3 regions of the Marinomonas sp. ABL3_031 genome follow, and region 2 is predicted to be linked to each of the others. Evidence: predicted binding sites of a transcription regulator. Region 2 holds the regulator's gene; each other region holds the start of a gene.

Region 1 (4,971 bases), on a different contig from region 2:
TTTACCACTATGTCCACACCTTTCATGGAAATACCACAACGTGCCCCGGCATTGCCTTCAATGACCAACAAACCTCCTTGTGCCGTCGCGCCTGCGGCCTGCGATGCGTCACCTTTTACACGTACCACACCTGACATCATATTCTCAGCAAGACCTTGACCAGCATTGCCATGAACGGTAACGCTGGCGGTTTTATTCATTCCGGCACAGAAGTAACCTGCATGACCGTGAATATCAACTTGCAAATCCGCATCCAGACCAACAGCAATATTGTGGTCCCCTTTAGAGTTGGTAACGCACCATTCTTGTTCGGTAAGTGAAGCCTGTTGAGCATGCAGTGCCTGGTTCAGTTCACGAATGCTGCTGGTGGCTAAATCAAATGTTTTCATGTTATTCCCCTACGACTTGCGTTCCCAAATGTAGAATCTTGCTGGCTCAGGTTCCCACACGGTGGCATGTTCAATACCTGGTAATGAAGCCAAAGCTTGGTACTCAGAGGCCATCGCCACATAGTCTTCTGTTTCCGCTAATACTGCAGGCTTACAGGCAATAGGATCACGCATCACAGCAAAGCCATCTTTGGTACCGATAGTGAAAGTGAAAAAACCATCAAGATCTTTCAACGCATTTTCTAAAGCCACTTTCAACGAATCACCATTATTTAAGCGCCAAGTCAGGTATCCGGCGGCTACCTCAGAATCATTTTCAGTTTCAAAAGAGATGCCCTCGCGCTTCAATTTATCACGTAGGCGATTATGGTTTGATAATGAGCCGTTGTGCACAAGACATAAATCGGATCCTGTAGAAAACGGATGACTGCCTTCCATGGTCACCGCCGACTCTGTCGCCATGCGAGTATGTCCTATAATATGACTGCCTTTCATACCCTCTAGGTTAAATTTCGAAGCAATGTTTTCTGGAAGGCCCACTTCTTTTAGAATCTCAATCGAATGGCCCGCACTCAGAATCAAAACATCCTTCGCATTCATGGCCATCCAATCACGTACACTCATTTCCGTTGCGTTCACTTTCAGTACTGCCACATTAGCGTTCTGCATCCAGTCCACTTCACAAGCCAATGCGGTGGCTAACTGATCCGCAAGATCTGCCCAATGAAAAGTGTCACTTGGATGACGTAAGGTTAACTTCACCCAATCAGAGGCAACATCATCACCATAAATCGCAAAGCCTGCACTGTCCGGGCCACGATCCGTCATCGCGACCAACATGGGTTCAAAAAGCGCACCCAATTTGCCTTCATATTTATCGTTTTTCAGATAAAGACCCACTATTCCACACATGGCAGAAACCTCTGTTTAATTAATTTTTTAGCTCACTGGTAGCAATTAGAAAAATTCAGCGTAGCGCTTCAGTTCCCAGTCAGAAACATGGCGCAAATATTCACCCCACTCCGCACGCTTAACCTTTAAAAACTCTTCAACAATGTCACGACCCATTGCGTCAACAAACACAGTGTCTTTTTCAAGCTCATCAAGAGCGTCTCCTAACGTCTGTGGGAGAATAGAAATGTTTTTCGCGATAATGTCTTCAAGTGTTAAATTGTATAGGTTGATATTCATTGGTTCACCAGGATCAAGCTCACGCTCAATGCCATCTAAACCCGCCGCAATCAAAGCGGAATGTACAAGATAAGGGTTACAACCTGAGTCAGGTAGACGGAACTCTAAGCGACCATAAGGCACACGAATTAAAGCGGAGCGGTTATTGTCACCATAACACTCATAAGCTGGTGCCCAAGTTGCCCCAGAACTATTACCACCCACCACCAGGCGCTTGTATGAGTTCACTGTTGGCGCCGCAAAGGCACAAATGGCCTTAGCGTGGGCAAGAATACCGGCCGTAAAGTGATAAGCCATTTTTGATAGCCCCATACCATACTTATCACTGTCATCACTAAACAAATTCTTGCCAGATTCATCTGTGATGGATAAATGGAAGTGCATACCATTACCTGTTTTGTCTGCAGCAGGTTTTGGCATAAAAGAACAAATAATGCCCATATCATTGGCTATCTCACCTGCGGCCATACGAACAAACGTAAAACGATCCGCGGATTCGAGAGCATCGCTGTAGGTATAATTGATTTCAAACTGACCGTTCGCATCTTCGTGGTCTATCTGATAGACATCAAAATCAACCGCTTGAAGCGCTTCAACTAAACGCTCCAAAAATTCTCGTGAGCGAGACAAGCCTTTATAGTCATAACATGGCTTATCTAGGGTATCTGAAGCATCCACCGGAGTTAACTGCCCACTTTCCCCTTTTTTAAATAGATAAAACTCTGGCTCCAATCCAGTATTCAGTGTCCAACCTTTTTCTTCCAAACGCTGCAATTGCTTTTTTAGCACCACACGGGAGCAATAAGGATAAGGCGCATTATTAACGTAACCATCACAAGCAAGACGCGCATAACCTGGCTGCCAAGGTACAATACTCAAGGTTGATAGATCTCCACGGGCGAGAAAATCAGGACCATGAGGTTCCATCGCCAATCCAGTAACAGCAAAACCTGCGAACCCAGCACCTTCTTCAACCACATCGAAGATATTTTTTGCCGGTACTGACTTAGTCTTGGCAACACCATGAATGTCAACAAACTGGGCAAGTACATATTTGATCTTATTTGATTCTAAAAAACTTGTGACTTCGTTATATTGCATTACATTACTCCTAAGTTCATTTGGACAACTTATGGAACATTCAAAGCAAGCGACTATCATCATGTTCGCCCGAAAAATTCCTAAAGGGAAACTATTATTCCCTTCAAGAAAGCAAATATCTTGCCACGACATTCTCTTTAAGTAAATTTATTTTCCTTAAAAGAAATAAGCCAATGCTAAGAAGATAATGACTCAAAAAAAAGCTGCTACAATGAGCATACGAAGAATAAGGGTTTTAAGAAAATGACAAGCGACGCACCATCAAGACACATAAAAGCACTTAAAGAGGGCGAAATTAGTCAGGACAGAGAACAGTCGCCACGTTTGAGATTGGAAGATTACATTGCCATGCAAGTAAAACGTAAACGGATGGCACAAAACCTGAAAATAGCGGATGTCGCTCGCATCGCAAAACTCAGTCAAGGCATGGTAAGTAAAATAGAAAACGCGCAAGTATCGACAAGTTTGGATACGCTTGGACGCCTGTGTGATGCAATTGGCCTATCTATTTCACAACTTTTTGCCGACTATGATCGTCCTGAAGGGGGAGCTCAACATACAAAAGCAGGCCAAGGAATGGAAGTAGTCAGAAGAGGAACCGAAAAAGGACATACTTACCATCTACTGAATTACACTCGCGGTGAAACTCAGATTGTTGAACCTTTTCTCATCACAATGGACGATGCAAGTGAAATCTTCCCGACATTTTCTCATCCTGGACAGGAGTTTATTTACATCCTAGAAGGAGAAATCATGTATCGTCACGGTAATAAGCTTTACCACATGGAGAAAGGGGATTCTTTATCCTTCGATTCCAGCATTCCTCACGGACCAGAAGCGTTGCTTGATGTACCGATCAAACTGTTGTCTTTTATCACCCACAGTAAAGAGATCTAACAACGCACTGCAGCAAGTTATTGCTCTTATCTTAACCTCATCGACTTGAGATTAAATACAAATCTATTCTGATCCCCATCATTAAACTCACTAACGTTGCACCGGAGCTTGACTTTCGATCAATAATATATGAAATTTCACATATATTATTTACCACATATTTTTATTATGACGCCTTTAACTTTCTATAAATGCTTGGCAGATGACACTCGTTTAAAGACCTTATTACTGATTTCTCAGACAGGGGAAGCCTGCGTCTGTGATCTACAAGATGCCTTACAATTAGACCAACCAAAAACCTCACGCCATCTGGCAGAGCTACGTAAATGCGGTATTTTACAAGATCAACGTCGAGGCAAATGGGTTTATTACCAAATTCATGAACAACTGCCAGAATGGGCAAAACAAGTCATTCAAAATACGGCTCAACATAATCCTGACTACTATCAGCAAGCTTTAACTATCTTAAAAGCATGCCAAACGGCATCCAACCATTGTTGCTAACCATGAGGTTGATATGAAAATTTTGTACATCTGCACTCACAATCGTTGTCGTAGTATTTTGTCTGAAGCCATTACCAATGGCATGGCTAGCGATATGATCGAAGCCAAAAGCGCGGGCAGCCAACCTGTGGGGGAAGTTCATCCCTTGTCGATTAAATATTTACAGCAAGCAGGCTATGCCACGGACAATCTACACAGCCAGTCTTGGGATGACTTTGAAGACTTTGCCCCCGATCTGGTCATTACTGTATGTGACTCGGCAGCGGGGGAAACCTGCCCAGTATACTTCGGCAAGAGTTTAAAAGTGCATTGGGGGCTTGCTGATCCGTCCAAGTTAGAAGGCGATGAAACAGAAAAACAGCAAGCCTTTATGGCCTGTATTAACACCATTGAAGAAAGGGTGGCGCAGTTGAAAACCTTGGCTTCTCGCCAGCTGGATAAAAACCAGTTGAAATTTGAACTTGAGATTTTGGGGGCACAATAATGAGCCTACTGGATAATCGGCTGCCTAACCTAGACAGTGAGCAATTTCACATTCCTCACCACGATCAATTACAGGTTCAACCCAGCAACCACCAACCGCGCATTTTATTGCTTTATGGGTCATTACGAGAGCGCTCTTACAGTCGCTTAGTGGTGGAAGAAAGCGCGCGTTTACTCACCGCCATGGGCGCTGAAACCCGTATATTCAACCCAACTGGTCTACCGCAAACAGATACGGAAGACGAACATCACCCCAAGGTTAAAGAACTCAGAGACTTAATGATGTGGTCAGAAGGACAAGTCTGGTGTTCTCCTGAGCGTCACGGTTCGATGAGCAGTATCTTCAAAAGCCAAATTGATTGGGTGCCACTAAGCCTTGGTGGAGTAAGACCAACTCAAGGCAAAA
Region 2 (4,971 bases):
TTTTTGTGCTTGTCGAATCAGATTGCGCAAAGTTTGGATGTCTTCAACTTCAGGGTGTTCATCTAAGTAGTTAGCCAATTCTTCTTTACTGTTTTCACTTATTAAGGCGTCACGTTTAAGTTCAAGTTGGTGAAAGAGTTTGTTGTAAGCGGCCGATGTTGTATCAAACAGAGCCAATCTTTGTTCGATGGCTTCGTGATCTTCGGTGCGCATTACCTTGCCTATGTATTGCAAATGACGACGAGTGGCTTCATGTTGCTTGATGCGATCAGCTTCATTTAAAGCATCACGCAGCGTGTCAGACATAGGGACTTTCTTTTGCTGACTTTTGCTTAGTTGCAACAGCTTCTTGCCTATCTCTTGCAAAGCTTCCATTTCACGCTTGATCTGGGTTTTACTTTTAGGGATGTCGTCTTCGAATTGATCAAAATCTGTCATGGGAACCTATACAAGAAAAATAGTGGCCAAGCCGAGGAAGGATAAAAAGCCCACCACATCGGTCACGGTTGTTAAAATAACGCTGCCTGCCAAGGCTGGGTCTATGCCGATTTTTTTTAATAAAATGGGCAGTAAGGTTCCTGTGGCAGCGGCAAAAAGTAAGTTAATGATGGTTGCGCCAGCAATGATATAGGCAATCATAATATTGTCAAACCAAACGGCGGTAAGGGCCGCGATAATACTGGCCCAAAGGATACCGTTCAGTATACCGACAATCAATTCGCGATTGAGCAGCCAGCGAGTGTTGGTTGATCCTATTTGGTTAAGTGCTATACCTCGAATAACCAAGGTCAGTACTTGTGAACCTGCGATGCCTCCCATACTGGCGACAATTGGCATTAAAATGGCTAATGCCACCACTTGGTCTAAGGTGTGCTGAAATAGGCCAATGACATAAGAGGCAATAAAGGCGGTAATGAGATTAATACCTAACCAAACGGCGCGACGTTTAGTGGTTTTTAAAATAGGGGAGAAGGTATCTTCATCATCATCCAAGCCTGCCATACTGAGCATGGAATGCTCAGCCTCATCACGAATGACGTCTACCACGTCATCAATGGTGATGCGGCCGAGTAGTTTTTGAGTTTCTCCATCGATAACCGGAGCAGACACTAGATCCATATTTTCGAACAATTGAGCGACATCGCTGGCAGGCGTATCAGCGGTGATGAAAGTGTAATCTGTCTCCATGATGTCACGTACTGTATCATCTGGATCACTCACCAAGAGTTTGGTTAACGTCAGTGTGCCCAATAAGCGGTCTGAGCGGCTAACGACCAGTAGGTTATCCGTCATATCTGGTAGAGTATTGTGACGACGTAAATAACGGAATACGATATCCACAGTGATGTTCGGACGAATGGTGATGGTATCCGTATTCATCAAGCCACCCGCTGAATCTTCAGAGTAGCTTAATAGTGTTTCGACTCGGGTTCTGTCTTGCGCCGTCATAGACGCAAGAACTTCTTTTACGACTGTTTCAGGTAAGTGTTGTAATAAGTCGGCAAGGTCATCACTTTCAAAATGTTCTGATACTGCGACCAAGCGCTCAGTATCCATTTCTTTTAGGAACTGGGCACCTATGTCTTCACTTAGATATTGAAGGACTTCCCCTTCGTTTTTAGAGTCAATTAACTCCCAAAGTAATTTACGCTCTTTTGGGGGGGAAGATTCGAGTAGACGGGCTACATCTTGCGCAGGTAGAGCGCCGTTAAGCAGATAACGTGCCTGCATAGTGGCCCCAGACTCAAGGGACTCACTAACTGTCTGCAGATGGCTTAACGTTTTTTCTGGCATCAAAACTACTCGTCTTCACCAAAACGATCATTAATCAAAGCCAAGACGGCTTTAATCGCTTCTTCCTCATCTTCTCCATTGGTTTTAACGGTGATTTCAGTACCTTTGCCAGCAGCGAGCATCATCATTGCCATGATGCTTTTGCCGTCAACATTACGGCCATCCTTCTCAATGGTAATATCACATGAGAAACGTGATGTGGTTTCAACCAGCTTGCCTGCAGCACGGGCATGCAGTCCAAGCTTGTTGATAATAGTGATGGATTCTTCCTGCATGCTGTTTCATCCTTATATTAAAGATTCAAAGCTAGTGTACAACTCTTTATTAGTTTGTGCGTTGCGAAGTTTTGCTAGTGCGTCTGGTGACTGCGCTAATTCTGCAATTTGCGCTAAAGTCGATAAGTGTTGATCGCATTCGTGAGGCGGTACAATTAAGGCGAAGATCAAGTCAACAGGCTGTTTGTCGACAGAGTCAAAATCAATAGGACTTTGTAGGGACATAATAACAACGGCTGTATGATTGGCAGATTCAAGACGACAATGTGGAATGGCAATGCCATTTCCTATACCGGTACTACCTAATTTCTCACGTGCCAACAAGGCGTCATAGACAGCTTCATTATCACAATGTAGACGGTTAGAAGTGATCTCCGCCAAACTTTCAAGAACACGTTTTTTGCTAACAATGTCTTGTTTAGCAAGCACAAGATCGGCTTTTAGTAGTGAATTTAATGGCATGATACTTAATACCTGTTAAATCAATCTTTTTCGTTCATTGGAAGGCGGAATATTCATCGCCTCACGATATTTGGCAACGGTACGTCTTGCTACTTGAATGCCTTGATCTGCCAAGATGGTTGCCAGTTTATTATCACTAAGTGGTTTCTTAGCAGGTTCATCAGCCACCAATTTTTTAATCATAGCGCGTATGGCGGTCGAAGAACATTCACCGCCTGATGCAGTATTAACATGGCTTGAAAAGAAGTATTTCAATTCAAAAATGCCTTTTGGTGTATGCATGTATTTTTGCGTAGTGACACGAGAAATAGTGGATTCATGCATGCCTACTTCTTCTGCAACATCGTGTAATACCATAGGTTTCATGGCTTCTTCGCCGAGTTCGAAAAAAGCAATCTGGCGACTCACAATACAACTGGCTACTTTTAACAGAGTTTCATTACGACTTTGTAAACTCTTCATGAACCATTTGGCTTCTTGTAATGAATTTTTGATGTAGCTTACATCTTCTGCAGTAGAGGCTGTGTTAGCCATGGCGGAATAGGTTTCGTTAATCTTGATCGGTGGTAAAGCATCATTATTCAATTCGACTTGCCAAATGCCGTTACGCTTTTTGACTGACACATCTGGTATGACATAATCCGTATCGTCTTCATCAATGGCCGAACCTGGACGCGGGTTAAGTTGCTGAATAAGATGAATAACTTCTTTAAGCGCTTCGTCTTTAAGCTTGGTTTTGCGGCTTAACTGCACGAAGTCTCGACTGCCTAGCAGATTTAAATAATGACTGATCAGGTTTTGTGTGCTTTTGAATAGAGGGTGGTCTTGAAATGCTTCTAATTGCACCAGCAGACAATCGCGTAAATCAATTGAGCATACACCCACAGGGTCAAAGCGTTGCAGTCTGTGTTGTACGGCTTGAATTTCATCCAATTCAAGTTCTTCTAGATCACTTGTAAGAGATTCTAGAATGTCTTCTAATGACATGCTCAGATAACCGTCAGGCTGAACGCAATCAACAATCGCGTAAGCAATCTCCAAATCACGGTCTGACATGTGGGTTAGGTTGAGTTGCCAAATTAAATGGTCTTGAATGCTCTCTGCTGGAGCATTACGACTTTCAAAGTCCATTTCATTATCGAAGCTAGTCGCATCGCTTACGGCGGCTGAGCTTTGGTAGGTATCATCCCAGTTGCTATCAATTGAAAGCTCTTCAGGGATACTTTCCGTCCATTCTGATTCTAATCGGGCTTCTTCGGCTGACTCACTGTTTGCCTTTTCTTTGCTTGTATCGTTTTCGACTTTAGATTCAATGCTAGCAGGTAAGTCGATGGCAGTTAATTCGTCGTCATCTAATTCCAGCAAAGGATTGGATTCAAGGAATTCATGAATCTCTTGTTTTAAATCCAATGTCGAAAGTTGCAGCAAACGAATGGCTTGTTGCAACTGCGGGGTCATGGTTAATTGTTGACCGAGCTTTAGCTGTAAAGACTGCTTCATGGAGCAACTCTGTCTGATTTAATAAATTGGAACGAGTTATGCATATTACTCCCTTTCTACAATAATGATAAGGGGTTACAGGCGGAAGTCGTCGCCTAAATAGACTTTTTTTACTTGTTCATTGTTAATGACTTCACTGGCATCACCAGAAGCTATGATATAACCATTGCCCACAATGTAAGCTTTGTCACAAATATCCAGCGTTTCTCTTACATTATGGTCGGTAATTAAAACGCCAATGCCGTTGTCTTGTAAATGCTTAATAATCAGCTTTATATCGCCTACAGAAATCGGATCAACCCCTGCAAAAGGCTCGTCTAATAAAATGAATTTAGGATTCATTGCCAAAGCACGTGCAATTTCGACTCTGCGACGCTCGCCACCAGACAGGGCCATGCCTAAATTTTTACGAATGTGAGTGATGTTGAATTCTTCCAGTAATGATTCTAGACGTTCCTTCTGCTCAGTTTTAGACAGTTCTTTACGGGTTTCTAAAATGGCTGAAATATTATCTTCAACGGACATTTTTCTGAAAATGGAGGCCTCTTGCGGTAAATATCCCACGCCTTTTTGGGCGCGTACATGCATAGCATCTTGAGTAATGTCTTGGTCGTCAATAAAAATCCCCCCGGCATCATTGGCAACCATACCGACTATCATATAAAAACACGTGGTTTTGCCCGCACCATTTGGGCCCAGCAAACCTACGGCTTGCCCCGATTCAACAGCAACGGAGACGTCTTTCACAACAGGGCGCTTTTTGTAGCTTTTAGCCAGATGTTTTGCTTCCAGTCGAGCCATGGGTTAGTTTGCCTTGCCTGTTTGTGGTTGTAGGGTCATTGATACGCGACCGGAATCTTTTTTCTCGGCACTGAATGTGCCGTCATCGATCCTATAGAGAATATAGTCAGCAGAGATGGAATTTTGCATGCGACTTAGA
Region 3 (4,971 bases), on a different contig from region 2:
TCAACCGACAACGAAGTTGACGATAACCGTACCGTAGTCAATGGTAGCTCGCTTGAAACCATTCGTTATATGGTATCTTCAGGATTAGGGGTAACCGTATTACCTAAGTCAGCAGCAACAAATATAGATCACTCCATGCTAGAAGTGCGTCCTTTTGTATCACCGGCACCAAAACGAACCGTTGCACTCGCATGGCGAGCAAGTTTTCCGCGCCCGAAAGCCATTGAGGCGGTAAGCCAATCCATTCGTGAAGCCTGTCAGCATCTTAATTTATAGACAGCAAGTAAGACGATGATAGATGGATTAGACACACAGGATGTGCGTGAATTAAAAGGTGTAGGCGAAGCCATGGCAGAAAAACTGGCGCGTATGCACCTGCATACAGTTCAGGATTTATTGTTTCATTTGCCGATTCGATATCAGGACAGAACACGCGTCATGCCTATCGGACAACTAAGCTTTGGGGATGAAGCTGTCATCGAAGGTCATGTCATGAACTGTGAAGTAAAAATGGGCAAACGCCGTAGTTTACTGTGTCGCATTAAAGATCACAGTGGCAGCTTGGGACTTCGCTTTTTCCATTTCTCTGCCGCACAAAAAAAACAACTAGAAGCTGGCAAGCGTGTTCGTTGCTTCGGCGAGTTACGACGAGGCAGCGCTGGCTTTGAAATCTATCACCCAGAATACAAAATAATCAGCGATGAGGAAGGACCACTAGAATCCAATCAGCTCACGCCCATTTACCCTCTTACCGAAGGCGTGACGCAAACTAAGATTCGCCAATTGTGCGAGCAAGCGTTACAACGCCTCACGCCCTATAATTTAAAAGAATGGCTACCAGACGAAATACGTCAGCAATTTAATTTATCTTCTTTATATGACGCCATTCAGTTTTTACACCACCCAATGCGGGACGCCAATTTAGAGCAACTTAAACAAGGATGTCATCCGGCGCAATACCGTTTGTCTTTTGAAGAATTGATGGCCCATCAACTCTCTCTCATTGGTAAGCGTATAAAAGCTAAGCAAGATCGCAGCATTCAGGTAACCAGCGCAGGCCAACTCAGTGAGCAACTGCTGACACAGTTATCCTTCTCGCCAACCAATGCACAACAAAGAGTGTTTCAAGAAATCTTAAAAGATCTGGCCACAGGTCATCCCATGTTACGTTTGGTACAAGGGGATGTGGGTTCAGGTAAAACCCTTGTCGCTGCTCTGGCTACTGCGGCCGTCGTTCAAGCAGGTTATCAAGTGGCAGTGATGGCCCCCACAGAAATCCTTGCCGAACAGCATTATTTAAATTTTACCCAGTGGTTTGAACCTCTTGGCCTTAAGGTGGCCTGGATGACGGGCAAGCTCAAAGGCAAAAGCCGAGAAACCGAACTGCATAAAATCGCCACTGGGGAAGCCCATATTGTGGTCGGTACGCATGCTTTGTTCCAAGAATCAGTTGAGTTTGATCGTTTGGCTCTGGCCATCATTGATGAACAGCATAGGTTTGGTGTTCATCAGCGTATGGCCTTACGGGAAAAAGGCATGAAACACGGTATTCAGCCACATCAGTTAATCATGACGGCGACCCCTATTCCCCGCACGTTAGCCATGTCAGCTTATGCGGATCTGGATTGTTCCATCATAGATGAACTACCACCAGGTCGAACGCCAGTGAATACCATAGTGGTATCCGACCAACGACGCCAAGAAGTTATAGATAGGGTGCAAAATGCCTGTCAGCAAGGTAAACAAGCTTATTGGGTCTGTACTCTGATTGAGGAATCTGAAGCCTTACAATGCCAGGCTGCAGAAGACACAGCACAGATTCTACAAAAGCAATTAGCAGGGCTTAGTATTGGCCTAGTACATGGCCGTCTCAAAGCACAAGAAAAAGCCGACATCATGAGTCGATTTAAAGCTGGTGACATTCAGCTCTTGGTAGCAACGACTGTGATCGAGGTGGGTGTGGATGTGCCCAACGCCAGTTTAATGGTGATTGAAAACCCTGAGCGCCTCGGTTTAGCTCAATTACACCAACTAAGAGGTCGTGTAGGTCGTGGGCAAGCCGCCAGCCATTGTGTCTTGCTCTATAAAGCGCCGCTTGGTCAGCAAGGCAAAACCAGACTGTCTACCATGCGCGAAACCAGTGATGGCTTTAAAATTGCCGAGAAAGATCTAGAGCTACGTGGACCTGGGGAACTATTGGGAACACGTCAAACTGGTTTGTGGGAATTTAAGGTCGCAGACCTGCAAAGAGACAAATCACTGTTGGATGATGTACAACAAGCAGCGGGACTATTATTTCAGCAGTATCCTGAGCATATTCCACCTTTACTAAGTCGCTGGCTGCCGAATCATGCTCAGTATTTAAATGTCTAAGGAATGCTCACCACTGTGGTGTTCTTCACTTCTTCCATCGCCACATAGGTGCGCGACTCTCGAACGTGCGGCAAGGTCAACAAGGTTTCACCAAGCAGCAATCGATACGAATCCATATTAGAGACGCGTGCCTTTAATAGGTACTCAAAATCCCCTGCAATGAGATGACACTCTAGAATTTCAGGAATTTCCGCTACCGCTGTTTTGAATTCATTAAAGCCTTCAGGTGACGTGGTTTTCAAGCGAATTTCAACAAATACCAACAAACCAGCATCAACTTTCTTTGGATTCACTAGGGCACAGTAGCCTGTAATATAACCATTGCGCTCTAATCGACGTACACGCTCTAAACAAGGAGTGGCACTCAAACCAACACGACTTGCCAATTCAACATTGGATAAACGACCGTTTATTTGCAACTCTCTAAGTATTTTTTTGTCCAATCGATCAAGTGGTTTTGTTGAGTTATCCATTTGATATGGATCTCCTTACTAAACTGCTAAGAATGCTTAAGTTTATCATGCAGAGCACAATTTTGGGAAAGCGCTTTATCCAATATATTTTGTAGGGTTTTTATAGCTTGAAAAAGCACCAAAACAAGGCAAAAAAACCATCATGCACAATTCAAGCTCGCCGATTCTGTAAAACGCCCAAAAAAAGAGCAAAGAAAAACCATTGACCACATTTTAAGGCTTTGTTTTTGTTTATTTTTTTCTCTTACATGGCATGGAATTAAAAAATCATACTTAGTCCAAATTTCGACTAATAAAGTGCAAATAATGAGTAAAATACCTTTCACTTTTGACATTTTATCCTTGACTAAGGCGCAAAAGAGTAATTCTATAGGGGGATGTGACGTTCCGTTAGAGGATTCGTCTGCATATCAAGCACAACAAGAATAATTTAATGTTGGCATTATGTTTGCTTCATCGATCAAATAGATTCAAATCTATCAATAAATACAAAGTTACAATATAAATAAAATCGCCTGGGAGGCTCAAGATAATGAATTCTAAATTAATTACGACCGCTGTAGTTGCCGCTGCGGTTGGAGCAGGGATCACCTTTTCACTTGTAGGTGGAGATAATACAGAAACCACACCTGTTGCAGCGACCACCGCTGAAGCGCCTACTTCAACAACCAGCAGTACTCTTAACAATGTGAAAGCGAAAGGTTTTATTCAGTGTGGTGTTAGCCAAGGGGTTCCAGGATTCTCTAATGCTGATGAGTCTGGTAACTGGTCAGGTATCGATGTTGACGCTTGTCGAGCAACAGCCGCCGCTATTTTCGGGGATGCACAAGCCGTCAAATTCACACCGCTTTCAGCGAAAGAGCGTTTCACAGCACTTCAGTCTGGTGAAATTGACATGTTGGCGCGTAACACAACATGGACCTACACTCGTGATACCGCCTTGGGTCTAGACTTCACAGCAGTGAACTTCTATGACGGTCAAGGTTTCATGGTTCGTAAGGATTTAGGTGTCGAGTCTGCATTGGATCTAGATGGTACAACAGTTTGTACTGAGCAAGGTACAACCACTGAGCTAAACATGGCGGATTTCTTCCGCAAACACGAGATGAACTACGTTCCTGTCGTCGTACAGAAAGCAGACGAAGCACTTTCTGCTTATGCATCAGGTCGCTGTGATGTATTCACTACTGATAAATCTGGTCTAGCAGCACATCGTACTAAATTGTCTGATCCAAGTGCGCACATCATTCTTCCAGAAACCATTTCTAAAGAGCCTCTAGGCCCAGTTGTTCGTCACGGCGATAACCAGTGGAAAGACATCGTAACTTGGGCATTGTTCGTACAAGTAAACGCTGAAGAAATGGGCATCAACTCTCAAAACGTTGCTGAAGTCAAAGGCTCTTCAAAAGATCCTGGTATTCTTCGTCTTCTTGGCGCTGAAGGCAACTTGGGCGAGTCTTTAGGTCTAAGTGCTGATTGGGCTTACAATATCATTGCTGAAGTAGGCAACTACGGTGAAGTGTTCGAAAACAACATTGGTCCGAACACACCAGTAGGTTTACCTCGTGGTATTAACAATCTTTGGACTGAAGGCGGCGTAATGTATGCGCCACCAGTTCGTTAATACCCCTTAAACCTATCTAAAAAATTGGCGCAGCCACTTCACTCTATAAGTGTGCTGCGCCATTTCATATCTGATTACATCTGACGAGCATATCACTGCCTTAAACAAGATGAGCGATAATACAAACTCAAATTCAAGCTTCTTGCATGACGCGGGCAATCGAGCCTTAATCTTTCAAGCAGCATTGTTAGTCATTGTAGTTTTTGTTGGCTATTATTTATTCAGCAATCTACAAGCTAACTTACAAACACGCGGAATTTCTACTGGTTTCAGCTTTTTAAATGAACCAGCGGGCTTCCCCATCCTAATTCACCTCATTGAATACACTGAAGCCAACACCTATGGTCGTGCTTTTGTAGTGGCGTTAATCAACACCTTCGTTATTTCCCTAATGGGTATCGTCCTAGCCACCATTATTGGTGTCATTATGGGTCTCGCCCGTTTGTCTAATAATTGGTTGGTGGCACGCTTAGCAACCGTTTACATTGAGACACTGCGTAA

The links. The regulator sigma-54, encoded in region 2, starts transcription at its own class of promoters, with help from an activator protein. The targets are predictions, from matches to a motif close to TGGCACNNNNNTTGCTNT.
Region 1: the regulator sigma-54 is predicted to act here: its motif matches at 2,790-2,807, upstream of glnT (type III glutamate--ammonia ligase).
Region 3: the regulator sigma-54 is predicted to act here: its motif matches at 3,284-3,301, upstream of ACXAH2_RS12075 (amino acid ABC transporter substrate-binding protein).

Annotation. Positions count from the first base shown of each region.
Region 1 is NZ_JBSWYU010000004.1:70,188-75,158, reverse strand. Features, by position in the region: gene ACXAH2_RS06455 (GltB/FmdC/FwdC-like GXGXG domain-containing protein) at 1-389, opposite strand, end outside; gene ACXAH2_RS06450 (class II glutamine amidotransferase) at 399-1,301, opposite strand; gene glnT (type III glutamate--ammonia ligase) at 1,347-2,681, opposite strand; gene ACXAH2_RS06440 (helix-turn-helix domain-containing protein) at 2,925-3,578, shown strand; gene ACXAH2_RS06435 (metalloregulator ArsR/SmtB family transcription factor) at 3,708-4,082, shown strand; gene ACXAH2_RS06430 (arsenate reductase ArsC) at 4,096-4,566, shown strand; gene arsH (arsenical resistance protein ArsH) at 4,566-4,971, shown strand, end outside.
Region 2 is NZ_JBSWYU010000003.1:193,215-198,185, reverse strand. Features, by position in the region: gene yjgA (ribosome biogenesis factor YjgA) at 1-438, opposite strand, end outside; gene mgtE (magnesium transporter) at 445-1,794, opposite strand; gene ACXAH2_RS05380 (HPr family phosphocarrier protein) at 1,800-2,069, opposite strand; gene ptsN (PTS IIA-like nitrogen regulatory protein PtsN) at 2,082-2,531, opposite strand; gene ACXAH2_RS05370 (RNA polymerase factor sigma-54) at 2,547-4,031, opposite strand; gene lptB (LPS export ABC transporter ATP-binding protein) at 4,107-4,832, opposite strand; gene lptA (lipopolysaccharide transport periplasmic protein LptA) at 4,836-4,971, opposite strand, start outside.
Region 3 is NZ_JBSWYU010000010.1:75,764-80,734, reverse strand. Features, by position in the region: gene ACXAH2_RS12090 (hydrogen peroxide-inducible genes activator) at 1-276, shown strand, start outside; gene recG (ATP-dependent DNA helicase RecG) at 292-2,373, shown strand; gene lrp (leucine-responsive transcriptional regulator Lrp) at 2,370-2,846, opposite strand; gene ACXAH2_RS12075 (amino acid ABC transporter substrate-binding protein) at 3,379-4,470, shown strand; gene ACXAH2_RS12070 (amino acid ABC transporter permease) at 4,580-4,971, shown strand, end outside.